2 regions of the Oleiphilus sp. HI0079 genome follow, and region 1 is predicted to be linked to the other one. Evidence: predicted binding sites of a transcription regulator. Region 1 holds the regulator's gene; the other holds the start of a gene.

Evidence for each region. The regulator LexA, encoded in region 1, represses DNA repair genes until DNA is damaged. The targets are predictions, from matches to a motif close to TACTGTNTANNTANACAGTA.
Region 2: a site for LexA is predicted at 13,281-13,300, ahead of recA (recombinase RecA). Genes of this name have one in related genera too.

Annotation. Positions count from the first base shown of each region.
Region 1 is NZ_LWFT01000573.1:6,835-22,191, forward strand. It holds gene A3750_RS09540 (hypothetical protein) at 1-630, shown strand, start outside; gene A3750_RS09545 (alpha/beta fold hydrolase) at 630-1,538, shown strand; gene A3750_RS09550 (NADH:flavin oxidoreductase/NADH oxidase family protein) at 1,557-2,825, opposite strand; gene A3750_RS26820 (PaaI family thioesterase) at 2,944-3,876, shown strand; gene A3750_RS09560 (SMP-30/gluconolactonase/LRE family protein) at 3,926-5,056, opposite strand; gene htpG (molecular chaperone HtpG) at 5,318-7,234, shown strand; gene A3750_RS09570 (glycosyltransferase family 2 protein) at 7,369-8,118, shown strand; gene A3750_RS09575 (branched-chain amino acid transporter permease) at 8,154-8,486, opposite strand; gene A3750_RS09580 (AzlC family ABC transporter permease) at 8,477-9,202, opposite strand; gene A3750_RS09585 (glycosyltransferase family 4 protein) at 9,199-10,236, opposite strand; gene A3750_RS09590 (GGDEF domain-containing protein) at 10,259-11,221, opposite strand; gene A3750_RS09595 (response regulator) at 11,226-12,254, opposite strand; gene A3750_RS09600 (hypothetical protein) at 12,374-12,904, shown strand; gene A3750_RS09605 (hypothetical protein) at 12,951-13,199, shown strand; gene A3750_RS09610 (SulA-like leucine-rich domain-containing protein) at 13,314-13,769, opposite strand; gene lexA (transcriptional repressor LexA) at 13,766-14,377, opposite strand; gene A3750_RS09620 (hypothetical protein) at 14,539-15,357, shown strand, end outside.
Region 2 is NZ_LWFT01001394.1:3,849-19,205, forward strand. It holds gene A3750_RS24020 (VacJ family lipoprotein) at 1-459, shown strand, start outside; gene A3750_RS24025 (DUF3336 domain-containing protein) at 599-2,068, shown strand; gene A3750_RS27230 (ExeA family protein) at 2,195-4,024, shown strand; gene A3750_RS24035 (general secretion pathway protein GspB) at 4,030-5,079, shown strand; gene A3750_RS24040 (alpha/beta hydrolase) at 5,140-6,000, opposite strand; gene A3750_RS24045 (DUF4105 domain-containing protein) at 5,988-7,934, opposite strand; gene A3750_RS24050 (DUF3015 family protein) at 8,115-8,588, opposite strand; gene A3750_RS24055 (carbonic anhydrase) at 8,747-9,418, shown strand; gene A3750_RS24060 (molybdopterin-dependent oxidoreductase) at 9,488-11,635, shown strand; gene A3750_RS24065 (cytochrome P450) at 11,658-13,055, opposite strand; gene recA (recombinase RecA) at 13,356-14,393, shown strand; gene A3750_RS24075 (hypothetical protein) at 14,534-15,357, opposite strand, start outside.

The sequences.
Region 1 (15,357 bases):
GCCTACCACGCATTGGGCTCGACGATGCTGATCAACCTAGATGATTATTGCAAAGTGCGAGGCGTACCGAAGCGCCCGGCAGGCGAAGACTTTTATCTTTTAAACAAACTCGCGAAACATAATGGTGTGGTGAGTTTGGATGAGCCGGAACTGTCGATCGCAGGCAGAGATAGCGAGCGGGTGCCTTTTGGCACCGGACCGGCCCTGATTAAGATTGGTCAGCATCAACAAGCACTGCAAGACTATCGTTATTATCACCCCAAAAGCTTCAAAGCGCTTGGAAGATTGCGGTTTGTGCTTAATAATAGCGCCGCTGAAATTTCCCCAGAGAGGTTTTTGGCAAGGCTTGAGTCCTCGGTGAGCCAAGATCACGTATTACCTGACGTGCTTGATTCATTGCGCTTTGATCGGTTTCTGTTGCATTGCAGCAAACAAGCATTGCACGGACAAAGAGCACTGGCTGCGTTTGACGATTGGTTTGATGCGTTTACCACCCTTAAGTTTGTTCATGCCTGCAGAGATTTGTTCTACGAGGATTTGCCATTAGGTGCGTTGATCGAGCATGGAGCTGAGCTTCCGGCTGATCTGCTTGAGCAGTACAACACCATATTAATGAACTGGAGTGCTTAGTGAGAGAAGAAATATCGAGGTTTATAGCTGGCCTGGAACCCTGGCAGTACGAGGTTTCTGGCGGTTTTAAGCTTCGTGGCCACTACACACCGCCCTCCGGAAAACCTGTGATCCATTTTTTACATGGGAACGGGTTTAATGGTTTGGTGTATGAGAAGTTTTTAGGGCCCTTGTCCAAACACTTCGATCTATTCCTGAGCAATGCTCAAGGCCATGGCGATAGCGATGCAGGCGAGCGTTTTACTAACTGGGACGACAGCGCGCATTACTTTTCAGAGGTTTGGCAACATTACTCTAGCATGTGGAATGATGTTCCTCGCGTTGGACTAGGGCACAGCTTTGGCGGAGTAAATACGCTTCTAATGGCTGCTGCTGATTCCATGCTGTTTGATCGTATCATTATGCTCGATCCGATCATCGGATCGCGGGCGTTCACCCTTGCCGCAAACGGGATGCAGTTTCTTGGCTTGTCAAAGTATCTACCGATGGTCAAACAAGCGAAAGTGCGCGGAACATACTGGCACGATGAAGACGCTATGTGGCGATACTTCTATCAACGAGGCACGTTTAAAGGCTGGGATGACGACTGCCTACATTCCTACATCAGGCATGGAATGCGCGCCTCGGAGAAAGGAGGTTTTGAGTTAAAATGCCCGCCGCGCATTGAGAGCGCTATTTTTGCCAGCTATACCTCTGCGATATGGACCTCACTCAGTGCGCTGCAAATTCCGGCTGACATGCTTTACGGCAACAAAACCTATGAGTTTGTACGAAATACACTGCCAAAGCTGGAAAAAAACTATGACCTAGTGAGCGTGCATGAGGTTGAGGGCGGCCATTGCTTTATGCAAGAGCGGCCCGAGGAGTTCGCAGAGCATATTCTTTCATTGTTACAAGATGCGCAATAATTCCTCATCTTGTGCGGTTTATCCTTTAAGTTTGCGACGCATATTCAAACGAAAGTCATTGCTCATATGACGTAGAAAGTAGCGCAATGTGTGAATTTTTGGGTTTGGCGCTAAACCTTTTGATAGCAAAATCATTTGCCAGTAATAAAAACCTACTTGGCCGTAGCTGTTGATGGCCTTTATCAGGTTCGAACTGCTGTTGTTGCCCCAAAATCCTTTGCCCATGACCAGCTGGTTCTCATAGTCATCGAGCGTGTCGATAGCGCCATCTATGAGTTTTGCAGGGCAATCGGTTTGTGTGCAAAGAGGGCGAGCTAAACCGATCATATCGAGCTCTTTGTCGGCAAGTGCCTTTTCCATGACGGATCGCGATCGGAATCCTCCCGTAACCATCAGAGGTATGTTTGCGGCCTCTTTGATACGTTTTGCATACTCGATAAAATACGCCTCACGCTTTCGCGTACTTTCTCGTACTTCGGTCGGCTCAACACCAATCAAGCTCAGCTGCTCGTAGGTGCCTCCAGAAATTTCAAGTAGATCGACCCCTTCTTCTCCCAGCCACTTTGCCACCTGCATGCATTCTTCAAAGGTGAAGCCATCTTTTTGAAAATCTGCAGAATTGAGCTTTACGCCAATAGGGTAGGTTGGCCCTACTTTTTCTCGAACCGCTGCAATAATGTTTCGCAACAGCCGCGCGCGATTCTCGACACTGCCTCCCCACTTATCTGTTCGTGTATTCACACGAGGTGAGAGAAACTGGCTGAGTAAATAACCATGAGCACTATGAATCTGCACTCCACTAAAACCGGCTTGCTGACAAAGTTCAGCCGAACGAGCAAAGCGTTTGATCACATCGTTGATGTCTTCTTCGCTCATTGCTCTAGGCTTGCCAAAATTACCCAGCATGTCGAGTTGAACTTCTGAAGGGGCGAGAGGTTGGCGATTGACGAGCTTCGGGCACTGACGTCCTGGATGGTTCAACTGTACCCAGCATTGATTTCCAGCGACCTGAGAGGCGTTCGCCCACGCTTTAAAGGCTGGGAGGTTTTTATCGTCTTCCAAAACCACGTTCCCTGCGCGTTCGAGGTAGCGACTGTCAATTTGAACATTACCGGTGATATGTAGTCCGGCGCCGCCATGTGACCATGAGCGATAAAGCGTTTCCAGTGCCTTTCCGGGGAGATCGCCGGGTTCCGCAAGCCCCTCGGTCATGGCGCTTTTCGCAATTCGGTTCGTCAGTTCCGACCCGCACGGGAGTACTAAGTTGGTTCCTAAAAGTGAGCTCATCTCTGATCCTATTCGAGTGATACGGCGTGGTTATTATGCTTCTTTATGCTTTGATCTTATTTTATGTGACGAAGTTCACTATAATCGCCGCTTTGGAATAATCGAGGCAGTATTAACGATGCGCGATGAAAGCATTTTATTGAAACAAGTTGAGTCTTTTATTTCCGTGTTGGCACAATGCCAAGCATTGGGAATTACGGTCACATCCGCGCGGGAAAATGAATTAATACTCGAACTGCCATACTCAGAGAGAATTATTGGCAATCCCGACTCGAAGGTGATTCATGGTGGAGCGATAACGACACTGATGGACACCACCGCTGGCGCAGCCGTTTTATGCGCTATGCCGGAATTTGAGCTGTGCCCCACCTTAGATTTGCGTGTTGATTACATGCGCTCTGCGCGGCCTGGATATCCAGTCTACGCCCGTGCTAGTTGTTACCGCGTCACCAACAACATTGTTTTTATGCGATGTGAAGCCTATCAAGTGGATAGAACGGTAGCGCATTGTGTTGCAACATTTATGCGCATGGGTGCGAAGGGAATACCCTCTCTTGAGCATATGACGAAGGGCATTGATGTGCCTCACTTTCCGGCACCAAAGATGCATCACCTAGAGGGTGACTTGAAAACGCTTCGGCAGTCTGTGCTTGCGTCGGGTCAGCATGACGCATTGATTGAAGCGATTCCTTACGCCAAGCATATTGGAGTGGAATTTGATGGGGATGTCGAGTCAGGCCTTTTCAAACTGACTCGCAACCATAGCAATTTGGGTAACCCGATTTTGCCTGCGATTCACGGTGGGGTTTTGGGTGGATTTATGGAAATGTCGAGTAGCTTACATCTCTTGGCGACCCAGCCTGTTGAGTCATTTCCAAAAATCATTGATTTCTCTATCGATTATTTGAGAGCCGGTATGGATACCGATACGTTTGCGCTTTGTGAGGTCACTCGACAAGGAGGACGTGTCGCAAATGTAGAAGTGCATGCTTGGCAAGAGTCCCAAGACAAGCCTATTGCTCTTGCTCGAGCACACTTCTTGATTGAATGATGTGCCGGCTGAGCAGCAATTTGAAGCTGCTCAGCCGTTGCTTTAGCTATTAGTGCCCCGGTGTTGCCGTTTGGTCCGTTTTAAGTTTGAAAATTTGATACGGACCTTTTTCAGCAATATAGCTGTCGGGCTTGGCCATCACGTATTGAAGTGCGCTCGCTGTGACGTATAGATACCCATCAGGGCCAAAACTAAAGCCATCCGGCCAGCGTAATTTTTTATCTTTGTATAGAGTCTTCATCTCTCCAGACGGCGACATAACGATAATAGCTGAATGCTCTAAGTCTGAAATATAGATGTTTCCAGCATTGTCTGTCGTAATACCATCGCTCATTGTTTTTTCTGCAAATGCTTCGATACGACCATAGAGCGTCTCTTTAGGTAAGTTTGGCTCAAGTAAGTCGGCTACTCGTATGCGATGCATCATGTTGTCCGTTACCGGTGCGAAATATAACCACTCGCCATTTCTGTCTAATGCGATTGAGTCTACGCCGGGACGAATGGCGAAAACGCCAAGCATCAGCATCTTCTCGCCTTCTACAAACGGGATAAAGTTGTCTGGATCGACAGAGTCGTGGTCTTCGATAACGCGACGTGCCGATTGCGTTTGCACATCATAGACGATAAGGGCTGGGCTCAAGCCAAAGATGCTTGCATCAGCAATGAATATATAGCGGCCGGTAGGGTCTACCTGAAAATCGTTTAGGTGTGAGCCAAGAGGCGCAATGTCGCTCTCGAACACATAGTGATGCACAACGTCCATCGAAGAAAGGTCGATCGCGACAATTTGTGGCGTGCCGCTTCCATGGTTGGCGTAGTCGAGCAACCATAAGCGATTTTGTCGGTCGATGCGCATCGAGAGAACGGTTTCAATATTCAATTCAGAAGGTGCGTTGAAGCGCAGCTCAGTTGGCTCGCCATTTACTAACTCTGCAAGATTGTATTCAGGCCGACCTTCGGGGTGATAAGTGAAAAATATGCGCCCTTGTTCGCTCACGGCAATATTGCCCGGAGGGTAAGGAAGATCAGCGACTAGCTCGAGTTTGGACGGATCGAGAATGGGTGTCGAGCTGCGATCTGGGAACGCTTCTCCACCGCCGTAGATGGCATCTAAAACAGCGGCGCTCAAACCGATGAAGACGACGATGGAAAACAGAAAAATAACAAAGGCTCGCAACATGGGAAAGGTATCTTGTTTTTTTATGGAGTAGGGATGTTCGTGGGCGGGAAGTCTAAAGTCAAGTGCGCTTGATAGACAGCTAGTCGCGTGAAGAAATTTGTCTGCTTTAGTCTTGAATTATCTCTCTTCGTCCCTACATACAGTTGCAGCTTAAAAAATGGCTTCGTGCTGTTTTTGGACAACCCTTCAACTCCAGTCGAGCGCTGAGCAAGGGTTCTTTTTTTAAATCAATTAACGTTATTCAAAAGAGAGATCATTGGTATGTCTGAATCAGAGAATCTTAGCAAGAATGCTGAAACGCTAGGCTTTCAAACGGAAGTGAAGCAACTACTTCACCTAATGATTCATTCCCTTTACAGCAACAAAGAAATCTTCCTAAGAGAATTGATTTCTAACGCATCAGATGCAGAGGATAAGCTTCGTTTTGAGGCGCTTTCAAACGATGCGCTTTATGAGAACGATGGTGATTTAAAAATTCGCCTCGACTTCGATAAAGACGCTAAGACAGTCACCATTACCGATAATGGTATCGGGATGACTCGGGACGACGTGATCAACAACCTCGGTACAATTGCGAAGTCTGGTACGGCCGACTTTATGTCTAAGCTAACGGGCGACAGCAAACAGGATTCGCAGTTGATTGGCCAGTTTGGTGTTGGTTTCTACTCGGCGTTCATTGTCGCTAAAAAAGTGGAAGTGTTTACCCGTCGCGCGGGTGTTGCTGCCGAAGAGGGTGTGCACTGGACTTCAGAGGGTGAAGGTGAATTTACAATTGAGACCGTTGATCGCCCTCAGCGCGGTACGTCAATTGTGTTGCATTTGAAAGATGATGAGACTGAATTTGCCGATGGCTGGCGCTTGCGCGGTCTTGTGAAGAAGTATTCAGATCACATTTCTTTCCCGGTTGTTATGAAATCTGAGCCAATGCCTGCGGAAGAAGGCGAAGAGCAGAAAGCACCTGAAGATGAGACGGTAAACGAAGCGACGGCGCTTTGGACGCTTTCAAAATCTGAAGTGTCAGACGATGACTACAAGTCGTTCTATAAGCACATTTCACACGATTTCCAGGACCCGCTCACTTGGTCGCACAACCGTGTTGAAGGCAAGCTGGATTACACGAGTTTGCTCTATATTCCTTCCAAAGCGCCATTTGACCTCTATAACCGTGACGTTCCTCGGGGCTTAAAACTTTACGTTCAGCGTGTGTTTATTATGGACGAAGCGGAGCAGTTTTTGCCGCTATACCTTCGCTTTGTGAAAGGTATCGTCGATACGCGTGATCTATCTTTGAACGTATCTCGTGAAATTCTACAAAGCGATAAAACAGTCGACAGCTTGCGCACAGCGCTGACCAAGCGCGTTTTGGATACGCTGTCAAAAATGGCCAAGAACGACGCTGAGAAGTACCAAGAGTTCTGGAACGAGTTTGGTCAAGTAATCAAAGAAGGGCTTGGCGAAGACTTCTCTAATAAAGAGAAACTAGCGAAGCTGCTTCGTTTTGCTTCAACGAATGGCGATAGCACTCAAAATGTATCACTTGATGATTACGTCGCTCGTATGTCTGAAGGGCAGGAGAAAATTTATTATATTTCTGCTGAAAGTCATGCCGCAGGTTTATCAAGCCCTCATATGGAAATCTTCCGTAAGAAAGGGATTGAAGTGCTTGTGCTGAGTGATCGAATAGATGGATGGATGATTTCATACCTGTCTGACTTCGAAGGCAAGCATCTGCAAGATGTGACCAAGGGGGAGTTGGATCTTGGTGAGGCAGAGGCTGAAGAAGACAAAAAGCAACAGGAAGAAGCGAGCAAAACCTACGAAAGCTTGATCAAGCAGATCAAAGAGCTGCTATCTGACAAAGTGGATGAGGTGCGGATGTCGAATCGTTTGACCGATAGCCCTGCTTGTTTGGTCGCTGGTGCACACGATATGGATGCACAGATGAAGAAGATTATGGAGGCCGCAGGTCAGCCTGTTCCTGAGAGTAAGCCAAGCTTTGAAATCAACGGCGATCATCCTCTTGTTAAGCAACTGAATGACGAGCAGGATGATGAGCGTTTTAACGACCTAACGCTTGTATTGTTTGATCAGGCCGCACTTGCCATGGGCGATCAATTGAAAGAGCCTGGCGCATTTGTAAGTCGATTGAACAAATTGCTTTTAGATTTGTCTAAATAGCGATTTAGCGATCTTAGTCCCTTAGGGAGCCTTAAAAAACCTGCCGCTCGTTCCGCGCGTCAGGTTACCCCGGCTCCCTTTTTTTATGTATGCTTGATGTCGAAACGTATCATTCGGCGAGATAGGAAAAGTACATGATAGAGCACGTAAGTGCGGTGATCATCGTTAAGAATGCTGCAGACACGATTCGTGAGACGCTTGAGTCGTTAAAGGCGTTTCAGGAGGTTGTTCTGTACGACAATGGTTCAAGTGACGACACGCTCTCAATCGCCTCGGAATACCCCAATGTACTTATCTTTGAAGGGAAGTTTGTTGGCTTTGGAAAGACCAAACAAGCGGCTGTGGCGTGCGCAAGTAATGACTGGGTGCTTTCTCTTGATGCGGATGAAATGGTCAGTCCAGAGCTTTCAGAGTTTCTTGAGGGGTGGCTACCCAATCAGGATCCAACCATTGCGATTAAGCTGCTGCGTAGAAACTATCTGATGGGCAAGTATGTGAAATACGCTGGTTGGGGTGGCGACTGGTTGGTTCGTTTGTTTAACCGAGAAGCGCATAACTTTAATGATAATGACGTCCATGAGTCCGTTGCATTGCATGATGGTAGCGCAGTTAAAAAGCTGTCTTATCCGATAGATCACAATGCTGTACAGCATTTGGGGCAGTTCTTGGTTAAGGTGGATCGGTACACCGAGATCAATCGTCAAAGTGGGAAGAGCTACCCTCCTGCGATTATTTTCTTCAAAGCCATGTGGCGTTTTTTCGAAAGTTTTATTCTGAAAGGCGGTATTTTGGCTGGCTGGAGAGGGCTAGCGATTTCTTGGTCAAACGCCAATGGTGTTTTCTATAAGTACATGAAGCCCTACGCTGACAAACATAAAGACTGACCTTGGGTGGCGTTGAACGTGACTTCTATGCTCGCTTAGATTAAGCGAGCGAGAACACCTTGAACCCAAAGCATGTAAATAGCGGTGCCGCTGAAAATACTAATTAACGCGTTTTTGAAAAGCAGGTGTGCGCTCACCACTACAGCAAGGCTGACCAGCTCTGGTAAGCCGTGATTTCCGCTTGTCCACTGCACGCCTTTCAAACAGTACATCACCAATAGGGTCATGACGGCCGGGGGCAAATATCGGCCCAAAAATAGAACGACTGGATGCTGTTGATCGCTAAAAAGCCAGAATGGCAGTGCGCGGGTGATGAACGTCGCAATGGCCATCGTGGCGATAAAAGCGAGTAAATATGCTAAGTCCATGGTTTCAACCTGTATTTCATCAGTAGTGACGCGAGGGTAAGACTCAGGGATACCAAGAGCATATTTTGCGGTTGGGCGAAGTAGAGCGCGATGGCTCCGCATGTAATAGCGATTAGAAACGGGGCTAGCGTCCTTACTGCTTTATATTGCTCGATAACCAACACCATAAAGAGGGCTGTTAAGGTAAATTCCAACCCTTGCGTATCGAAACTGCCATTCTTGCCGAGGAGTTCTCCCAATAAGGCACCCAGTGTACAGCCAAGCACCCAGTAGCTTTGATTGAGGCAGGTAATTGTCAGTTGCTCTTCGCTGAGTGAGCCTGAGTCGTGATCGCAGCCTCTTTCTTCTTTGTCTTTTGTCTGTTTTAAAGAGGTCAGCAATGAGTAGGTTTCATCTGTTAGGCCAAAGATGAGATACCAACGGCGCCAGCCTTTCACTTTGAATTCTTTCAGTAGGGATAGACCATAGAATATATGACGCGAATTGAGAAGGAGGGTCGTCATGGCGACTTCTAACATTCCCGCTCCAGCCGCAAGTAAACCTACTGCCATAAACTGTGCGGCACCTGCAAAAATAACCACGCCCATCAGTGTGGCATAGTACCAATCGTATTCTAGCTCTGAGAACAGTACACCAAACGCCATGCCCATCGGCACATAACCAAACATCACGGGCATCGTTTTGTTGAGAGCAGATTTTAAGACGCGCGTGTTCATAGGTTTTCGTATACGTGTTCGTAGCGCTGAGCTGCCCGCTGGATACTGAAGCCTTCGATAAATTCAGGGGCGCGAACGCTTATTTCATGTATTAGTTGGTCATCACTGACTAATCGAAGCAGCGCATGCGCCAGTGCTTCTGCGTCTCCCACATCAATTAATAGACCATTTACCTCGTGTTGAATCGCGTCGGGGATGCCGCCTGCACGTGTTCCAATAACCGGAACACCTGCCAGGGTTGCCTCCAGCAATACGGATCCCATTCCTTCTGTGTGTGAGGGAAGCACCACAACATCTGCGCGTGCAAACCATGTGCCCATGTCATTTTGGCGACCAAGGAATTCCACGTTTTTCAGACCACTCGCTTGCTCTTGCAGCGCCTTAAGTTCGGGACCGTCTCCGAGCAAGCAGAAATGGATGTCGGTATGTTTCGCTAGGCGCTTGGCTGCTGAAATAGTGACATCAAAGCCCTTATGCTTGTAGAGTTTCGCTGCCTGAATGACCACGAACTTATCTTGATACTTACTGCAAAGTGAACTCAGCAAGTTTTCATCCACGGGATAGCTTATGGGTGAGTCGTTCACAACATTTGTGCTTGTGTCAGGGAACTGGGCTCTAACAACGCTCTCAACGGCATGGCTGACGCACACAATGCATGCGGCTTTTCGATAAGCTATGTTTGAGAACCATTTGTCTTTGAAAGCATTATCGATACGACGGGTAATAATATACGGTGTTTTGAACAATATGTGTTGTAGTAAGGCCCAGTACACTGCTTGGCCTTCGTGTACATGAACAGCGGCGGAGTCTTGCGTAATGCTTTTGCTATGACCGGTAAGATAGTGCCGAACTTCGTGGACAGTGCAGGCGAGCTTTTTACACGTTTCTGCAAAGGGGCTGGCAGTCTTCGCAACGACGTTCACCTTGTGGCCAAGGCGAATATGTTCCTTTATAAGCGCGAGTGTTTGACTTTCACCGCCGCTAAAACCGCGGGCAAGATTAACGTGGCAAATGTTCAAGGCAAGCGCATCCATTCATTAGAAAACGCTAGTTTACTCAGTCTTTGGCATAGACCCAAGTTTGATTTCGACCGCCTTCTTTGCTGGCATACAGTGCTTGATCTGCTTGTTCCAACCATGCTTTGTAATTTACTAGCTCTGGGTCAGCCTGGCTGATGCCTAGGCTTATTGTGAAACGGATTTCATTGCCATCATGCATTACTGTGCACTTCTCAACGGATTTTCTGAGGCGCTCACAAAAATAGACTGCGGAAGCATCATCCGTATTTTGCAAGATGACGCTAAACTCTTCGCCGCCATATCGCCCTGCTATGTCCGTTTTTCGCAAATTATCGCGGACTAACTCAGCGACGCGCTTTATAACTGCATCTCCCGCTGGGTGGCCGTACGTGTCATTTACTTTCTTGAAATGATCGATGTCGAGCATAACCACAGAACATTCCGTCTTATAGCGTGTAAAGCGCTCGTATTCCCTAATCAAGCATTCTTCCCAGTATCCACGATTAAATAGCTGAGTGAGTCGATCTGTTCGACTAAGCTGCTCGAGCTCTCCATTTACCTTCTCGAGCGCCTTTCGATTGGCGACTATGTCGGTGACGTCGTAGATGATTATCACCGCCTGATTAACACTTCCATCGAGAGACAGCAGCGGTGAGATCGTGATGTTCTGATACATGAATTCTTCAGTACCAGTAATCGGACGATAGTTTGGAAACTTGAATAAATAGGGTCTTTGTTCCCAGGTGATGAAAGAGCGATTCTTTAACGCAAATACGGTACTTGCTTTCTGGCGGAGCCAGCCTTCAGGTAAGTCCTCAAATTGCTTAAACAGATTCTTGTCGCGAATAAGGTCTGAGGATACGCCGCTATGACTCTCCATGAAGCTGTTCCAGACCTTGACGTTAAATTCCTGGTCGATCACGACTAGGCCCACGTCTACTGTCTGGAGCATATCCAGAAGCCAGTGGAATTCCTTCATTTGTTCGAGTGCCGCATCCATAGGTCTAGTTCAGTAAGTAGTTGATCTGTTCATATAACTTATCGAGTGAGTCCTCTGTAAAAAGAAGCAAAAGGTCACACGATATATTGTGGTTTTCTATGGTGTAGTTAATTTCTACCGCAAGGGTTTGCTTCCATCGGTTTGCGTTTGCACCGATGAGCTCATTGACTTGGACATGCTGCCCCAATACTACGGGATGTCCTTGGCTAAATACCAAATCCAGTTGATCTGCCAAACCATTAATACAGGCGCCGGATAAAATTCCTGCCATCTCCATAAGCAACTCAAGCTCTGCCTTTCGATCGATTTCGCCTTGAAAATTAAGCAGTGATGCCATGTCACTGAAGCTAGCATCATTGAATATAAGTAAGGATTCACCAGAGATGCCGGAACCAATAAAACCTTGGCATACAGCAGAGTAGCTGGACGTATCTTCCGTTTGCGCTAGAGCCATCTCAAGCTCACCAACTTCAATTAGATTGACGTTAGGGATAGGGAGTTTGACAAAAACGTTCAGGTAGCGAGCGAGTAGATCTGCTGCCTGACCCATAGCGACATTGCTCGCTTCCTGCATATATTCTCGGTAGTCGATATGCGCGAGGCTTTCAACAGCCTCTTGGCGATTTTTGCAGGTCTTGTCGCCGCTCTCTGATGATACGTCTGAAGCGCGGTACAGTCCGTAGTTTTCTAGTAGGCTGTTAAGCACCCCTTCATCAATTGGTTTTTTAATGAAGTCGATTGCACCGAGGCGTTTCACCCTTTCGTGAGCTTCGGGCTGAATGTCTCCAGAAACGACGACGCTGACACAAGGAAGCCCAAGTTTAGCGATCATCTCGAGTGTCTCGTAGCCATCCATGACAGGCATATTGAGGTCGATGAACATGACCTCTGCTTCGCCAGCTTTTAACAGCGTCAGCGCTTCGGCACCGTGCTCTGCGAACTGTAGTTCGATATCCCAATCTTCCGGGAGCGATGCTGCCATGTGCTTGCGCGCAAGCTTGGAATCATCGCAGATTAGTACTTTAGTACTCATTCGGCCGTTTTATCCTTGGTTCAATGCCTCCTAACAGTAAAGATCATGCGGCTCTGCTATTCAAGTACGCGCTAACAATTTGATTCGCGTATAATTTTCGAATCGAGCAGGAGGTTGCAATGAGTTCATGGAAACAGGCTGTCCAAGCGCAGCTGTTATTTGCGCAGAAAATGCTGTCAGAAGCCCAAGATCTTGAGGCTTCTGGCGCGCCTTTATTAGGCGTTAGGATGTATCAAAACGGTGCAATTTTGAGTGCGCGCGAGCTTTGGGCGTGCTGGTTGAATGAGTGGGTGGGGCTATTAGCACCCAAAGCAAAGAAGGCACGGGTTTTGTCTTTGCAAGACTTTGAGCAAACGTTTGCTGGCTCTCCCAGTCTTGATCAACTAAAGGCAGAGTTAAAGCAACCTGATAGTTGGGTAAAGGGTTTTATAGAATTGGAGCGATTAAATGCAATAGATTGGGCCGACTCAGCTAGCATGGCGGATAAAAAAACAAATGATGAGAACGCGGTTGTTTATGACGGGCTAAGCATCGTTCAGCTCGATATTCGACCGTGCTCTGTATTAAACGGCCTCAATGATATCTCCCGAATGTTAACAGAGTTAAAACTGTTTATTGAGCATGTCAGAGAACAGCATTCAGAATGGTAGTTGTGTTACCATATCGACCAAATTAAGACAGTAGTTCGGAGTCAGTGTGAGTACAGATAGTTCGTTTTTGGAAATTGTAGAGCAAGACGACGGAGAGTTCGTGCTTAAGCGCATGGATGACGAAGAAGCATTGGTGACTATTCAGTTTTCAGAAGAAGTTATTGAGTATCTTCGCGAACACCAGGTTGATGTTGCCAAGGCTATGATCGGCGCAGGTGTCCAAACTGCAAGCGCGAAAACGCGCGCAGCATATGAAGCAAAACAGGAAGACGAAGTGCCTTCGACGATTCATTAAACGAGGGCCTTCGATGCACACATCTCGAAAGGCTGAAACTTCGAGCGGTTAATTCTAATCTTCAAAACAACTTTAAATGGGGCGTAAAGCCCCATTTTTTATTTCAGCTCGCTATTAACGGCTCCGCAGAACGATACCATGGCTGTCTCCTTGCATCGAAGCTTTCTCTAAACGTTCAAATGCTTCATTGCTAATGCCCTGTGACCATAATATGGCGGCATGGCAGGTGCCCATCGCTAATGCTTTTTCGCACAAATCCGCAGCGGCGCTATGGTCAGTTGAACGCAATATCATAATCTCATCTAGGCCAGCTTGTCGCTCGTCTTTCCAGCGTTGCAGGAGCTCCGTTGGTGGGTCAATCAATGCCAGCCAACGCTGCTCCTGATTCAGGCGCGTAAGCATTGGCAGTAGCATTTGCACGCTATCGGATTTGGCTTTGGCGATAATAATCTCGGTTACATTCGCTTCTTTTGCAGGGCTCTTGTTCGGCCCTATTGTCGATTGCTGAATGCCTCTCTGTTCATATTCGGGGGAGTGTAGTAGGTCTGTTTGGATGTATGCTTCGTTCATTGCAAGGTATCCTTTCGAATGACGCCAACCGCAAGACCTTCAATGGCCAACGGCTGTTCTTTGAGATCAACAATAATTGGATCGAATTCTTCGTTTTCCGCGTGTAGCTCAACAAGGTGTTTGTTTTTGAAGAAACGTTTGACGGTTACTTCATCTTCTAGTCTTGCGACAACGACTTGGCCATTGCGAGCCTGCTCAGTGCGATGCACCGCGAGTAAGTCTCCGTCGAGTATCCCTATGTCCTTCATACTCATGCCACGTACTCTTAACAAGTAATCGGCAGCCGGATTGAAAAATTCTGGCTGAAGGGAGCAGTAATCTTCGATGTTCTCTTCACCAAGAATAGGGTTGCCGGCGGCAACCTGGCCGACTATCGGAAGCCCCAAGTCTTCCTCTTCTTGAGGGAGTCGGATACCGCGGCTGGCGCCTGGCACAATTTCTATCGCGCCTTTTTTAGCAAGGGCCTTGATGTGATCCTCGGCTGCATTCGGAGAGCGGAAGCCCAGCGCGAGAGCGATTTCAGCACGAGTAGGCGGGTATCCTGTCTCTTCAATGTGCGTTTTGATCAGCGCCAATACTTCGCTTTGCCGTTTGGTGAGCTTTTCCATGGGTGTTTCCCGTCGATATGTATCTGTTGTTATATCCAGTAACTGTAAATGTATACAGGGTTTTGGGTTTTGTAAAGTCGATGGATCAATCTTTTCCAAGTCATGCTCTATTCAGCGCTCTGTTGGCTAGGCAAAATGTGTCGCAGATAAGAATAAAGAGAGTGTCTGACATGTTGGGAAAAGAGCTTCGTTGGAGTGTGTTTGCGGTTATTTTTGCGTTTGCGCCGGTTGTTGCATCAGAACCAGAGGTTGAGTTAGGGATCGAGTGGCGAGGTTTTGCCGAACCGGGGTTTTATGGGCAGGATCAGTCTCGCTTCTCGGCCAGAGGTGAGTTGGGTTATGACGGCGCCATGCTCAGCGGCGATTACGAATTATTGCTTTTTGGCCGCTACGATGTTCATGACGACGAGCGCACGCATCTAGATTTGCGCGAAGCATCCTGGGTTTACGTTGGTGACGAGTGGTCGTTAAAGGGCGGAGTTAGCAAGGAGTTCTGGGGGGTGACGGAGTCTCTGCACTTGGTCGATATCATCAACCAGACGGATGGTGTAGAAGCTGTAGATGACGAGGACAAGCTTGGTCAGCCTATGCTCAAGCTAGCAAGCGAAAAAGAGTGGGGGACGATCAGTCTTTTTTGGTTACCTTATTTTCGAGAGCGCAGTTATCCAAGCCTCGATGGCCGCTTGGCGCTTCCGTTTGAAGTGCGGGCAGATGAGGCGCAGTTTGAATCCGGTGCTGAGAACAAACATCAGGATGTTGCACTGCGCTACGCACATTATATTGATGAGTTAGAGTTTGCGCTTGCGCATTTTTCAGGAACGGCGCGTGATCCTTTATTGGTTTTCAATAACAATCCCCTTGACCCTGCCTTTATTCCCTTTTATCAACAGATTGATCAAACAAGCCTCGAGGCGCAGTACATTTATGATTCTTGGCTCTTGAAGCTAGAGGCTTTAACCAATAAAGGTCTTGGAGATCGC
Region 2 (15,357 bases), on a different contig from region 1:
AAATTTCATAATTCTGTGGTGACTCTCAATCGGGTGATTTGGAACACAACGGTTGGCTTAGCGGGCTTTATAGATGTTGCAACACATTTTGGTCTGCGAAATGACGAAGAAGACTTTGGCCAAACGTTGGCAGTTTGGGGCTATGAGAACAGCGCATACGTTGTCTGGCCGTTCTTTGGTCCATCGACGATACGCGATTCCTTTGGGCGTGCAGCCGATACGTATACCGAGCCTTTGAACTATGTAGAGAGTTTTTCGACCGTAGAGAGGCTCGCAATTCAGGGCCTAAAGTATACGGATCTTCGCGCAGATCTTCTGAGTGTTGAGGGCTTAATAACAGGGAATGATCCCTATATTTTCATCCGTAACGCGTATTTGCAGAATCGCGAGTTTTTAATTCGAGATGGTGCCGTCGTAGATGAGTTTGCGGCTGACGATCTCTATTTGGAAGATTTCTAACTAAGTCCGAAAACTGTGAACAGCCACCTAATAAACCGGTGGTTTTACATTGCTTCACATCAAAGCACATCAAATGCACATTTGTGCTCGTCTGCCTGATCTATATTTATTGAACACTTGAAGAATATAGGAAGGCTGAGTGATCAATAAACAGGCGCATATCAATAAGTTACAACGATATCTTTCTCAAGCAAATAGCTATGAGCAATGGTCCGAGATTGCTCAGACTTTAGATGAGGCGCTAGATCATCAGCAATGGAAACTCGATCCATACTCCGATATCTATAACTTTGAAGTATTGTCAGAGCGTATGCACGCTCTGCGAAACTTACGACTCGAAAACGATCTGTCCGGGCTCAGCCGTGCTTTAAGAGAGGGCTTGCATCACGATCTTGGTAATATGGGCGATCCTCGCTTGTACAACCAGAGCTATTTCGGCACCAAACGTTTGATTGATGATTATGTCGATGAAGTTTGCATCGCCTTACGTTACTTATGTGATCATCCCCAATCGGCGCTGCTTCCAGCGCAAAAGCTCGACTTCTTCAAAGCCATATTGCTCAGCTATGGGCGTCCTGCACTCCTCATGAGCGGAGGAGCATCCTTAGGTGCTTTCCATCTCGGTGCGGTAAAAGCGCTTTGGGAGAGGGATCTCTTGCCACAGGTAATTGCAGGTTCAAGTGCCGGTTCTATTATTGCTGCATTGTTGGGCACTCATACTGATGAAGAGCTGCCTGAGTTTTTCGATCCGAATGCTTTGTCTCTGAAGCCATGGAAATGGGCAGGCTTGCTGAGTGGCCTGAGAGGTAAAGGTTTTATGGAGCAGCGCCAGTTACAAGAAACGATTCGTGACTACATCGGCGATTATACGATGCAGGAGGCTTTTGAGCGCACAGGGCGCAGCGTCAATATTTCTGTCTCTCCTGTAAAACATCATCAAAAAGAGCGATTACTCAGTGGCTATACCTCGCCATACCTGCTGATGTGGAGTGCTGCACTGGCATCTTGTGCGGTTCCAACAATTTTTCCGCCCGTTCAGCTACAACAAAAAGATGAAACTGGGCAACAATCGCCCTATATGCCTCGCTTGCGTTGGGTCGATGGCAGTGTCGTGTCCGATTTACCTATTGAACGATTGAGGCATCTGCATGATGTGAACTTCAGTATTGTCAGCCAGACGAATCCTCATGTTGTTCCATTTCTAAAAGAAGAGCATGAGCAATCCAACAAACTTCATCATTTACCTGCACGAATTTTGAAAGGGGAGCTGCGCTTTCATGGTGAAGCGGTTTTTGATTATCTTCGGAAAAACACAACAAACTCCATCGTTCGACAAACTTCAGGCCAAATGTATTCGTTGCTTTCTCAGAGTTACAAGGGCGATGTGACCCTCTCACCACGCTATAAGCTTAAACATTATGCAGGCGTGCTTTCGAATCCAAGTAGCGAGTTTATTTCAGAGTTGATGCTACAAGGAGAGAGAGCGACATGGCCGCGCCTGGCAATGATCAATACGCATGCGAAAATTAGTAAGACGCTCGAGCAATGCATTAGCGATCTAAAGAAGTCGGTACGAGCGCACAGAGCAACGTTAAGAGTTATTGCTTGACCGAGCGCTTTTCGTTACCCTTTGTTAATTAAATAACAATGTTGGCACTGGGGTTTCATGTATCTAGACTATTTCGGGTTAACGGAACCTCCGTTTTCCATTGCGCCCGACCCTCGATACCTGTTTATGAGCGAACGTCACAGAGAGGCGTTGGCGCACTTGCTCTACGGCGTTCAAGGTCAGGGCGGTTTTATAGTTCTCACAGGTGAGGTGGGAACGGGTAAAACAACGATATGTCGGTGCTTTCTCAATCAAGTGCCAGCGAATACAGACGTTGCGTTCATCGTAAATCCAAAGCTTTCTGCGCATGAGTTGCTCGCGACGATTTGTGACGAATTCCATATTCAGTACGACGCATCTGCATCGGTCAAAGCCTTAAATGATGCGATTAATGATTACCTGCTCTCTGCTCATGCTGATCAGCGCCATCCTGTGCTGATAATCGATGAGGCGCAAAACCTTGAGCCAGACGTGCTCGAGCAGCTGCGCTTGTTAACCAACCTAGAGACTTCTGAGAAAAAATTGTTGCAAATTATTCTCTTGGGTCAGCCTGAACTACGCGAAATGCTCGCACAGAAACAGTTGCGTCAGCTCGCACAGCGCATTACTGCTCGCTACCATCTTCAAGAGCTTAATCGTGTCGAAGTTGGTGCCTATGTCGCCTGCCGACTAGCCGTCGCTGGTCGCAGGCCAAGATTATTCTCAGACAAGGCTGTTAAACAGCTTTATAAACTCAGCGGTGGTATTCCGCGACTTATTAATCTGCTCGCAGACCGAGCCATGCTAGGTGCATATGCAACACATGCAGAAACCGTAGAGCCGAGCCATATCAAACGCGCTCATTACGAAATTCAGGGCGAATCTGGCTCTGCTTGGGATAAATTTATTCACAACTACGGTTATCGTGTTATCGGTGCAAGTCTCGCTGTCGTCTTGTTTGTTGGGTTGGGATTGTGGTCGAAGCCGTTGCTTAACGCATTTAATCCTTTTGATGACGCGGTGACAGCGACGTCAGACGTTCAGACTCAGCAGAACCCAGATGTCGCCTCTCCAATGGAGCTTTCTGAAGATGCAGGCCAGTCTGTCATTGATATCAGCACGAGCCCAGAAACCCAAGAGACGGTGCAGACCATGTTAGCTTGGCCTGCGCCCAGCGAACTTGGCCCAGTGGTTGTTCCTCCGCGAAAGGACGAGCAAGCTGATTCTCCCAATATGGACTATATAAACGATTTTGCGAACGCGCTGTCGACAAATCCCGAGTCTTTAGTTGCTTATGTCGAAGCGCCAAGCCCTGATACGAGATTGTTTAGCGCTGTATCAGAACAGCCCTCCGATGCTTCGCCGGCGGCTCCAGGGGAGGTCTTGTTTTCTGGGCTAGGCGAGCGAGAGCGCGGCGCAAAAGATAAGTTACAGGCTTTTCAATCGGTGTTTGAGGCTTGGAATTTGAACTATAGTGATACGCCGTTTCGATTGGCTTGTGATTTTGCTGAATTGAATGGGCTTGGATGTCTTCACAAACAAGGAAACTGGCGTAGTTTACTTAGAATTGATCGTCCTGCCGTGCTCACCCTGTTTAACGATAATGGACAGAAAATACACTTGGCCTTATTAAAGATTGAAGGTGAAGAGGCCTATGTCGCGCATGGCGGAGAGTTTTTTAAAACAACCCTTGACGAGATTGACCGATTTTGGCTCGGAGAATATTCCGTTGTGTGGAAGTTGCCACCCTATAAGTCTGGGATCATAAATCCCGGCCAGCCGAAAGAGGATGATTGGCTTCAGCAAGGATTAACCCAGATAAACCCAGAGCTTGAAGGCTTGTCATTGCAAGAGAAGGTCGTTGAATTTCAACGTTCAATGGGCCTCGTACCTGATGGGATAGCGGGAAGCATGACGCTGATACAAATGAATAATATTTTGGATGTGCGCACTCCAAAACTGCTCGGGAAGTCTTAACGCCTATGTCGTATATTCTCGATGCACTTGAACGTTCGGAGCATGAACGAAAGCAAGGCGAGTTACCTTCTTTTCGAAAAGACCAAAATCTTTTGTACATGAGAAAGGAACGAAAGTCCCCTTGGCTTGTATTGCTAGTGTTAGTGCTGCTATTGAATGCACTAGTATTTCTCTATATCCACTTTTCGAATTCAGCGGATAATGTCACTGTTCAGGCCGACGACTCTATAGAGAGGGGCATGGGATCTGGCGCGCGAAACAATCTTCTTTCGGTGACAGTTCCAGATACAAAATCGACGGTGAAATTGGCTTTGTCTAACGAGGATACACTTCCTTTGTCCGTTGATTCCTCGACGACCCAGCTGCGCGAAAGCCGTTCTTCTGCGCTAGTGGAACCCAAGCTTGTTGCTGAGTCAGCGATTATCCCGCAAACGAAAGACGATGCAGTCATTGAGGGCTCGAATACCGAAGTCGTTCAGACGGCACGCAGTGAACAAGGGCTTGATTTAGAATCTGCTGCAGCTACGGGGGAAGCTTTACTGCCTATTGTAGAGTCCTCAACGGTTTCTGCTGGAGAGCCTTCAGCGGTGTCTGTTGAAAAGCCCTCAACGGTACCTTTTGAAGAGCAATTTGAGCTGATCGAGCCAAAGTCTAAAAGACTTTCTCAGAGCCAGTCCGCGTCCGCTGCAATCGTCAGCGACGCGCGCGTAGTCGTATCCGATGTGCCGCTTGATGCGGCTCCTGTTCAGTCTTCAGAGTTAGCAAATGTAGAAGATCAAGGTGTGGAAAGCGAGAGCATTGATCCTTACGAAGATGTTCTCTATCTTGAAGAACTCGATCAGAGAACTCGACCAAAAGTCTCAAAGCTTACCTTCAATAGTCATATCTACAGTTCCGCGCCCTCGGCACGCAGGGTTATGATTAACAATATCTACCTTCGTGAAGGGCAAGCGTTCCAGGGCATGACGCTGCTGTCGATTGGCGAACAGCATGTTGTGTTTGAGAAGGATGGTCAGCAGTTTAAAATTGCAGCGATGCGTGATTGGATGGGGTAATCTAAAATTCAGCTTAAGCTAGAGAACCCGTGGCGCGCTGTAAGCTCATGAACGCTTTGCTCATTTTGGCTCTACGTTTTGAATGAACTCAATAAAGCGTTTGCGCGCTTGCTCGTAAGCAAGACCTTGAGTATGGCCTCCCAGCGTTTGATAAGTTTCGATATGAACACCAGCTTTATCTGCTGCTGTTAGTAATTGTTCTAAATGTGCATAACGTACGATCGGGTCCTGTTTGCTATGCATCAGTAGGATAGGTAATCCCGCCAGTTGGCCTATGTGATCTTCGGGGTTGTATTTACTTTCAATGAAGCTTGCGGGTATCTGTACTAGCCATGTCAGCCAGTGGTTTCGCATTGCCTCCCTTGCTACTTGCGGCCAATCAGCCGGCGAAGATTCTGTAATCAATGCGCGAATAGGTGCCAATTCGCTCTTCTCTAGCTCATTAATGTTGGCGGAATAGGTGATTGCTAGCGCGCCTCCCATACTTTGGCCAAATAGAAATAGCGGGGTTTCTTCGTGTTTACTAAGCCAAAGATGAGCCTGAAACACATCATAGAGCGCGGAGCGCAACGTTGATGCGCCCTCGGAGTTTCCGTAACCTCGATAATCAAGTAGGAAAACCTTGTAGCCCTCAAGGGTTAGCCAAGCAACAGAATTCATGTGCGTGCTGATATTTTCCCCATTACCGTGTAGGTAAAGAACTGTGCCCTTTGGTGCTACGTGTTCCTTTGGCAACAAAAGCCAATTCTCGAGCTGAAAACCTTCGGAGTCGAGGTGTATTGTTTTGTAATCGACACCAAGGCCTTCGGGAGTTTGATAATGCCCTTCGTGAGGGAAAAATAGAAAGCCTGATAAGCTACTGCACGCAGAGAGGCTAGCCAAGAGAGCAAAAGCCAGCGTGAAGCGAATTAAAAATACCATGCGAAGCCTAACTCGCCACTTGTGTCGTAGAGGCGTGCGCCATCATCCAAATCGGTCTCGGTATAGCTGGCTCCGATGCGAAGGCTCGTGGAGTTTGTTATTCCGTGACCGATTCCCAAAAAGGCTTTCTGTTGGTCTAGGTCTGCGCCCGCAAGTTTATAGTGGCGTTCCCAGTATGTCTGGATAGAAATGTCTGGATGTTGTAAGGAAAGTTGCACCTTAGGGCCCGATTCGAGGACAAATCCCTTATCAAGGTCGTTGTCCACAAAAGCACGGGTGCTCAATAAACCTGAGCCTATAAGTGATATGCCTCCCGCGGAAGCCAGACCATAACTTACACCGGGTCCGGCTTTGAGATAGGGCATAAGTTCATCTATTTGATGTTCGTTTCGAGTGAGCCCTGTCGACACAAACCAAGAAATTGGTTTGATGAAGCCATCGCGCGGAGAGAAAGAGGCAATATCGATCGCGCGAAACTCCTCTATTTGTAATGATGCTTTTTCGGTATAGGCTTTTGCTTTCAGATGGATGATTTCCAGCTGAGCGCCCGGTATGTAACCGGCTACAGGGTCTAGAAAATCGTGATAAGACATTCTGAGGTCTAAACCGACATAGGTGCCTATTTGATCTTCTCCTGCTCTTGCCATCCAGCGATGAGAGCGATGCCCCTCATCGTCACGGATCATTGGAGTCGGGGTGGCGGTAAACGTCTCAATGTCACCCAACTTGCTCCGAGCGGACAATAGCCGAATGCTCCTTTTGTTGTAGTTTGACGCATTTTCTTTGTCTTGCTTTGCCTTATACCTGGCAAGCGAGACAGAGAGCTCCAGCGCCTGAGCTTGTTCTTGCTCAGATAAGGCGCTGTCGTTTAGTAGCTCGCTTACAGGCGTGTCCAGGTACTGCACCAAATCAATTGCTAAAACCTGTGCCTGATTACTGCTGGACGCTAAGCGGTGCTGCAGTGTTGTTTGCATCGAGGGGCGGAAGGACGCTTTTTTGATGAGTTGTTTTTCGTTCAGTACTCTAACGGTATCTGCAGGTATGACGTCAGTCGTAAATTCCTTCGACAGTTCAAAGCGATCGCTTGCAGCATCGAGCAAAGTAAGTAGATGATAAGAGCAGTTTTCAGTGAAAAAGTAATAATTGAAATGGGCATCTTTGACCTCCCATACGTGACGGACAAACTGCGCTAGCTCATCTGCCGTGATATCTAGCTCATACTCCCAAACATCCCGTGACTCCAGATAGTTGTATTCTTTCACTTTTTCATAATATGGAAGAACTGAGAATACGCCTGGATAGCCGCCGGTCAGACCTTTGTAGCTGAATACTAACTCGTTGTCATTCGGGTCTGCGTTTGCCGCATAGTTGATACTGTAAGCCAGTAGTTCACTTTTGCTATTAGAACTGTCCAAGCGCATTAGCGTGTGGCCAAACATGGACGAAGGGCTGTTCAAATAGGCTGCAGGAAAGATCAGCGTTAGTCCATCGGTCGCTAATTCATCGCGCCACTTCTCAAATTCCGGACAAGGAGTCTCTCCGCCGAAATAGTGATCCCCGAGTTTGGATTTTAGCCAATAATAGCGAGCAGGATAGGCGCATCTTTTTTGAACGTGGTCGGGGTCAGTGCTTGTAAATCCAGTGATGCTTGCTTTGAGTTCGGCGTTTGGGTCGCTTGCTCCATCTGGGCTGAGAAAGAAGTCTGGATCATCTATTTGGCTGCCCACATCTCCGACAATACCAACGTCGTGGTAGTGCAAGAGATCGAGCCATTGCCGCTCGTGAGATAGCTGGTCTAGTTTGTTCTGACCGTGTGCTTCCGATGGTGTGGTTTCGGATGACCACGCAGCGGGTGCTGTCAATAGGCCGAGGAGTAGGGTTGAACAAGCGATATTCGAGCAAAGTGCACATAGTGCACGACGTAATGCAGTCATGAAATCCCTGTCGCACTCTGAGATATGTAATTGTTAGAAGCGTAAAGCGTGATGCTTATTATTCGAATGATCTTAAGTTAATTTGTTACGTAATCAAAGGTTCTTAAGGTCAACGAGCCCCTGGGGGCTCGTTTGCTAGCAGGTTCCATAGTGGAGCTGCTTTGATATCTTTCTGGGCAGTTAGCCTAGGTATTTAGCCAAACGGTCGTTATGGCTCATGATATCTACGATAGCGTCATATACCTGAGCAGAAGACGTATCTTCACTTGGGAACATTGTATCGAAATTGCTTTGAAGTGAAAGTCGGAAAGCGCGCTTGTCAGTGTCAGCAACGCCAATCATTTCAGCGAGAGCGTCAATTGTTTCGCCTTCACCAGTCGCCGATTCCATAGCGATCATGTCGATGTTTTCATCGATGAAATAGTCAACACCTGATGCCAATGGGCCTCCAGCTGCTTCACAACCAAGTGTGCCTGAGGTCATACCAAATGTTTGGTTGCCAGAAGTACCATTGGTGGTTGCTGCAAGGACGTGCTCTACCCATGTAGATGGCGATTTGAAAATAACTGCTGTGCCCAAACCACAACCGGCAGGGTGTGCCATTGCGACGATTGGAGCAGAAGCGATAACAGCACCTAAGATAAGTTTCTTCATGTGATCATTCCTTCATCATTAATTATGTATCGATACATGTTCTCCACATGCTTTTTAGCTTGAAAGACAAAAAGCATTACTCCGAAGAACAGTACTAGTTTAGACTATATTTCCTGGCCAAGCTTCTGTTTTTATAAACCGTATGGGTAAGCAATAAGATGTCGAAAATCGTTGAAGGTATCGTTCGTTTCAAGAGTGAAGCGCACCTGAAAAAGCGCGAACTCTTCGAGGCGTTGTCGAAAGGACAGGCGCCAGAAGCGCTGTTTATTACATGTTCCGACTCTAGGATTGATCCAAACCTCTTGGTAAATACAGAGCCTGGCGAGCTCTTTATTATTCGAAATGCCGGGAATATCGTACCACCGCATACGAATCAAACTGGTGGTGTGACGGCCTCTATTGAGTACGCGGTTGCCGCACTAAATATTCAACATATTGTGATATGTGGTCATTCGGGCTGCGGAGCTATGCAGGGTGTGATGAACCCTGATAGTGTTCGAGGCTTACCTCATGTCGCTCAGTGGCTATCTTTTTCGCTTGCCGCAAAGCAAATTGTCGATGAAAAGTATGAAGGTTTGTCCGATGCAGAAAAACTAATGCATTTAGTACAAGAGAATGTGCTCATTCAGAAGCAACACATTATGACGCACCCGCATGTTGCAGCGAAGTTTGCGACAGGAAAGCTCGCTATTCATGCCTGGTGCTACGATATCGGTAGTGGTGATGTCCAAGCCTATGATGAGCTTAAGGGTGCATTTGTGCCGGTAGAGGAGCGCTATCAGGATGAGGTCGCTGCAATGCTTGAGGCACAATCTGGTTGTGGGGCTTAGTCCCGATTATAAGTAGGCACTGTCAAGCCTGACAAAATCAAAACAATAACGAAAAGACAAAGGTTCTTTATGTCCACTGCTCAAGACCTTGAAGGCGCAATAATTACCCATAAACGCGCGTGTCATTTATGCGAAGCGATTTGCGGTTTAACGATCAAAACGAAAGGTGAGGAGATCCTAGAGATAAAAGGTGATCCTGAGGATCCGTTCAGTCGGGGGCATATCTGCCCTAAAGCGATTGCTTTGCAGGATTTGCATGAGGATCCGGATCGTTTGCGAAAACCAATGAAGCGAGTTGGTCAGGACTGGCAAGAGATTTCTTGGCAGGCCGCATTTGAAGAGATAGCAAAGCGCACAGCCGAGATTCAGGCGAAGTTTGGGAATGATTCGGTCGCTGTGTATGCGGGCAATCCCAACGTTCACAACTACGGAAATTTGACGCACGGGCGCCTGCTCAGAAAAGCATTAGCTACGAAAAGTAATTTTTCGGCTACCTCGTTAGATCAATTACCCCATCATTTCGTTGCAATGCATCTATTCGGACACCAGTTTCTTGTTCCTGTCCCGGATATTGATCGAACGGACTATATGCTGATATTCGGTGCTAATCCGGTAGCATCAAATGGCAGCATGATGACTGTGCCTGACGTAAAGAATCGTTTAAAAGCGATTCAAAAACGCGGCGGAAAGTTTGTCGTTGTCGACCCTCGTCGTTCAGAAACGGCCGCGCTTGCTGACGAGCATTTGTTCGTAAAACCTTCTGCTGATGTATATGTGCTTTTGGCATTTCTGAAACATGTGATTTCTAAGGTCGAAAACGAAGAATTCATTGAGTCTGTTCCAGTTGTTGGCTTGAGTGAGTTAACGGCATTGGTAGCGCCATTCAGCTTTGATTTGGCCGAGCGAAAAAGTGGCGTTTCGGCTGCGGACCAACAGCGTGTTATTGAGGAGTTTATGTGCGCGCCGACTGCAGTTCTATATGGCAGGATGGGGGTGTCTGTTCAGCAATATGGGACGATTTGTCAGTGGGCTATTCATTTGATTAATCTACTGACGGGAAATTTGGATCGACCTGGTGGCGCGATGTTTCCCTCGTCTGCAGTAGGTTATGTTCGGCCTGGTGAGCCAAGTCCGGGACATTTCGCCCGCTACCACACTAGAGTGAGCGGCTTGCCGGAGTTTGCCGGTGAATTTCCAAGCACCGCTCTTGCTGAGGAAATCCTTACTCCCGGAGACGGGCAGTTTAGGGCTCTTTACACGTTGGCAGGCAACCCTGTTTTATCGGCACCGAATGGTCGCCAATTGGACACAGCGCTTGAAAGCTTAGATTTAATGGTTGCTTTGGACTTTTACTTGAACGAGACGACGCGTCACGCCGATTATATCCTTCCTCCAACTGGCCCGCTCGAGCATGATCACTATGACGTTGCGTTTTTCCGGCTTGCGATACGTGATGTTGCACGATTTAACAGCGAAGTTTTTCCTCGTCCAGAAGGCGCATTGCATGACTGGGAGATTCTATCTGGATTGGCAAAAGCGCTCTCTGATGCGAAACAGCTCTCCTTTAAACCGTTAGTCGAGCCCAAGATGCTAATGGATATGGGCATGCAGATGGGGCCGTATGGGAAAAGCGCGGGCAGTGAATATGAGTTGTCATTAGAAACACTCAAGAAACACCCAAGTGGTATTGATTTGGGTCCTTTGAAGCCAGGATTAAGTCAGCGTATTTGTACTGCGGACAAAGCAGTGCAGCTAGTGATTCACTCGTTAGTTGATCCGATTAAAGCGCTATCTCTCGACGCTGAAACAGAGCAAAACACATCGTATGATATGAGACTGATCGGTCGACGACATGTTCGCAGCAACAACTCTTGGATGCATAATTCACATCGACTCGTTAAAGGGCCAGTGCGCTACCATGCGCTTGTGCATCCCTCAGATATGGAGCGCCTTGGCATTGAAGACTGCGGCTTAATCGAGGTCGAGACCCGGGTCGGGAAAGAGCGGGTCGCAGTCAAGGCTTCTGATGAAGTTATGCAGGGGGTTGTTAGTATTCCTCACGGCTGGGGTCATAACCGCTCCGGTACTCGCTTGAATATCGCAGAGCAGCACGCCGGTGTGAGTGTGAATGATCTGGTGGACGATAAAGTGTATGACCCTGTGACCGGCAATGCAGCGCTCAATGGAGTCCTTTGCCGAATTTCAGCGGTCGATTAAGCCCCAGCGCTATAGGCTATTGCTAAGTAGAACGTCTGACGACTTTTAGCCACATGCCATCTTTGTTATTCAAGGTGACATGAGGCTGAGGTTCTACCTTTGTTCTCGCGCAAAGCTCAAAGCGAAAGCTTTTCAGCAACAATGCTAAGATGATTTTGTTTTCCATCATTGCAAACGAGTTGCCGATGCATACCCGATTCCCACCACCAAATGGCATGTAAGCGTATCGCGGAAGTTTAGACTCGTTCTCTTCACTAAACCTTTCCGGGTTGAAGTGTTCGGGGTTTGGGAAATACTCTGGGTTGTAGTGATTCGCGTAAGGGCTAACAAAGACCCGTTTTCCTTTCTCAAAGAAATAGCCGCCTACCTCGACGTCTTCGATAGCTTGGCGCGTATTAAGTACCCACGCGGGAGGGTATAACCGCATTCCTTCTTTGATAACTTGCTCTACATAAGAGAGCTGATCTAGGTTTTCAAGACAAAGCTCGCTATCGCTTAATAGTTCCATGACCTCTTCATAGGCTCGTTCTTGAAGTTCAGGATGGCTGGCCATCAAATAGAGCACCCAAGTCATTGTATTCGAAGTTGTTTCGTGGCCAGCAGAGAGTAAGGTGACAAGCTCATCCATCAACTGTTCGCGAGACATCTGTGTGCCATCGTCGTATCGCGACTCTAGCAACATGCTCAAAAGGTCATCGCCGGACTCGAAGGTGCCGTCCGCTTTGGTGCGCGCATCAATCATGCCTTGGATTATGTCATGGAGACGTTTCTTTGCTTTTTTCAGGCGTTTGGAGCCTGGCATGGGAATCCAAGAGGGAAGGACATACATGCTTTGAAAACCTTTGTTCATGATTTCTTGTAGTTCATGCATAGACTTTCCAACTTCGCTAGACACCTCACTCATTGTCTCGACATCGTTGTCAAAAAGTGTTTTCGAAACGATAAACAGCGTTAGCTTGAACATGTCATCATTAATGTCACGCTCAGCATCAGTCAGCCAGTCATCAGAATACTGTCTCGTATATCGAATCATGGTATCTGCATAGGATTGAATGCGTCTGAAGTGAAATCCAGGCTGGGTAAGCTTGCGCTGCTTCTTGTGGGACGCAAAATCGTTATTTGTCACCAATCCATTGCCAAGGACATGAGCCATAACGCCAACGTCATTATCCGCTTTCTTGAACTGTGATGCGTGCTTAACAAGTACTTGGTGCGCCATATCCGCACTTGTTACTAAGGAAATGCGTTGTGATGGCATGCAAAAATCGATGATGGGCTGCTTTAACCGGAGCGCCCGTTGTATGAACGCCAGTGGATCTTTACCAAACTCAAGTAAATTTCCAAAAAGAAATGAACCATCAATTACCATTGGGCGTTTTACTTGGGTGTTTTCTTCAAGCACTGGACTGGTGTTTTGCATTATTTTAAGCGTCTTATTTATTAGAGGTTGATCGAGACGATAAAGATAAGCATACGTTTAGCCTATGCTGAAAACACTAAAAAATTGTTGTTTTAGGCGGTCACTAAATTTCGGCGACAGTTTTTGACGCTTTAGCTTGTATCTTACTTAGCAAGAAGAGGTTTACGCATTTGTAAGTCAACTACTGGATAAAAAACTGGACAGATTAAATATCGCTGCACATAATACTGATTAAGCATACAGTATATTGTGGTTGCAAGGATGCGACATAATTCATCACAAATCGATAGGGGAATCAAAATGGAAGGCAACAAGCAAAAGGCACTTAACGCAGCACTCTCTCAAATTGAAAAACAGTTTGGTAAGGGCGCGGTCATGAAAATGGGTGATCAACCAAGAGAAGCTATTCCCGCAGTTTCGACGGGCTCTCTCGGGTTAGATATCGCGTTAGGCATAGGCGGCCTCCCTTATGGTCGAATCGTCGAGATATATGGCCCTGAGAGTTCGGGTAAGACGACGTTGACACTTCAGGTAATCGCTGAAGCGCAGAAGCAGGGTAAAACGTGTGCCTTTGTCGATGCAGAGCACGCACTTGACCCAATCTATGCAGAGAAACTAGGTGTTAATGTTGATGAGTTATTAGTATCGCAACCTGATACCGGGGAGCAAGCGCTCGAAATTGCAGATATGTTGGTTCGCTCTGGTGCTGTCGATGTGATCATTGTTGACTCCGTAGCGGCGCTAACGCCTCGTGCCGAGATTGAGGGTGATATGGGTGATAGTCACATGGGTCTGCAGGCTCGCTTGATGTCACAAGCCTTGCGAAAGATCACAGGCAATATTAAGAATGCCAATTGCCTATGTATCTTTATTAACCAGATTCGAATGAAGATCGGTGTGATGTTTGGCAATCCAGAAACGACGACGGGTGGTAATGCGCTTAAGTTCTATGCATCTGTTCGATTGGATATCCGCCGCACGGGTTCTGTTAAAGTTGGCGATGAGATTGTTGGCAACGAAACGCGCGTAAAAGTGGTGAAAAACAAAGTATCACCACCGTTTAAGCAAGCCGAATTCCAGATCATGTACGGTAAAGGTATTTATCATATGGGTGAAGTGATAGACCTTGGTGTGAAAGAAGGCTTGGTTGATAAAGCAGGCGCTTGGTACGCATACAATGGTGACAAGATTGGTCAAGGTAAGGCAAACGCGGCTAAGTTTCTTGAGGAGAACCCTGAAATTGCTAATGAGATTGAGCAAAAAATTCGAGATAAATTTATGCCAAAAATTGATTCTAAGTCTGGCGGTAAGTCCGAAGAGCTTGCCTTAGAAGTATAGTAATACGTGCTTAAGATTTTCTTGGTTTGTAGAGAAATCTTAGCGACGTTCTGTTTTCTTCCTTATTTGCTAGTAAAGACTTGCCCGCTCAATTGAGCGGGCTTTTTTTGTGCTGAAATTCAACTCTGTGCTTTCTTGTCTTACTCAATATATTCGATGTCATCAAAGGTTTGCTCTTCTGACTCGACTTCGGCATCTAGATTGTCACTTGAGTTATCTTCTAAGTGTAAGCTGTCTAATACCTCAAGAATTTGTATGTCAGCATCCTCGTCTTGAACAATCTCGTTATTTGGGGCAGTCGAATCTGCATCTGTTTCCTCTGATTCTTTATTGGTTTGACGGGTCTCCATCAGCATAAACAGGCTATTGAGCGCCTCATCCAGCGTTGCAGGTGGCAACGATTCATTGTCTGTGATCTGTGCAATGCTATTTATTTTCTCTTTTACCTTAATCAAATAACGTTCTGTTTGCTTTTCGTTCAGTGATAGTAGGAATTTGCTATCCAAAGCTGTTTTATAGGCTCGTTCGGCTTCAAGGCGAGCGTTTTCTGCTTGCGTCGCGATCCCTTTTCTATCCCGAAAGTTGGAGCGAATGTAAATCTCTGTATCGTCAATTAGTATATCGGCACTATTAAAAAGACTAGGGGAAAACTTATCAGCATCTACTTGCTCTGCCTTTTCCAGTGTCGATCTTGCTTGATCCAGCGCAGATGCGAGCAGGGTATCTATTTCAAGAGCATACATGTCTTTACGAACACTAGGCTCCTGATCAATGGCGGCTTTAATGTCATCGTCTTCAATAAGTAGGACAAGTCCTTTTATTTCGCTACTGACGGACTTCCACTCATCTGGCTGCCACTTTGGCGCGTTGAGCTCGATCAGTAGGTTGCGATGCGTCACCAGTTCTTTGAGATTTCGATCTACTTTTTCTCTGGTCGCTTGTGCCTTCTCTAACAGCTTTCTAG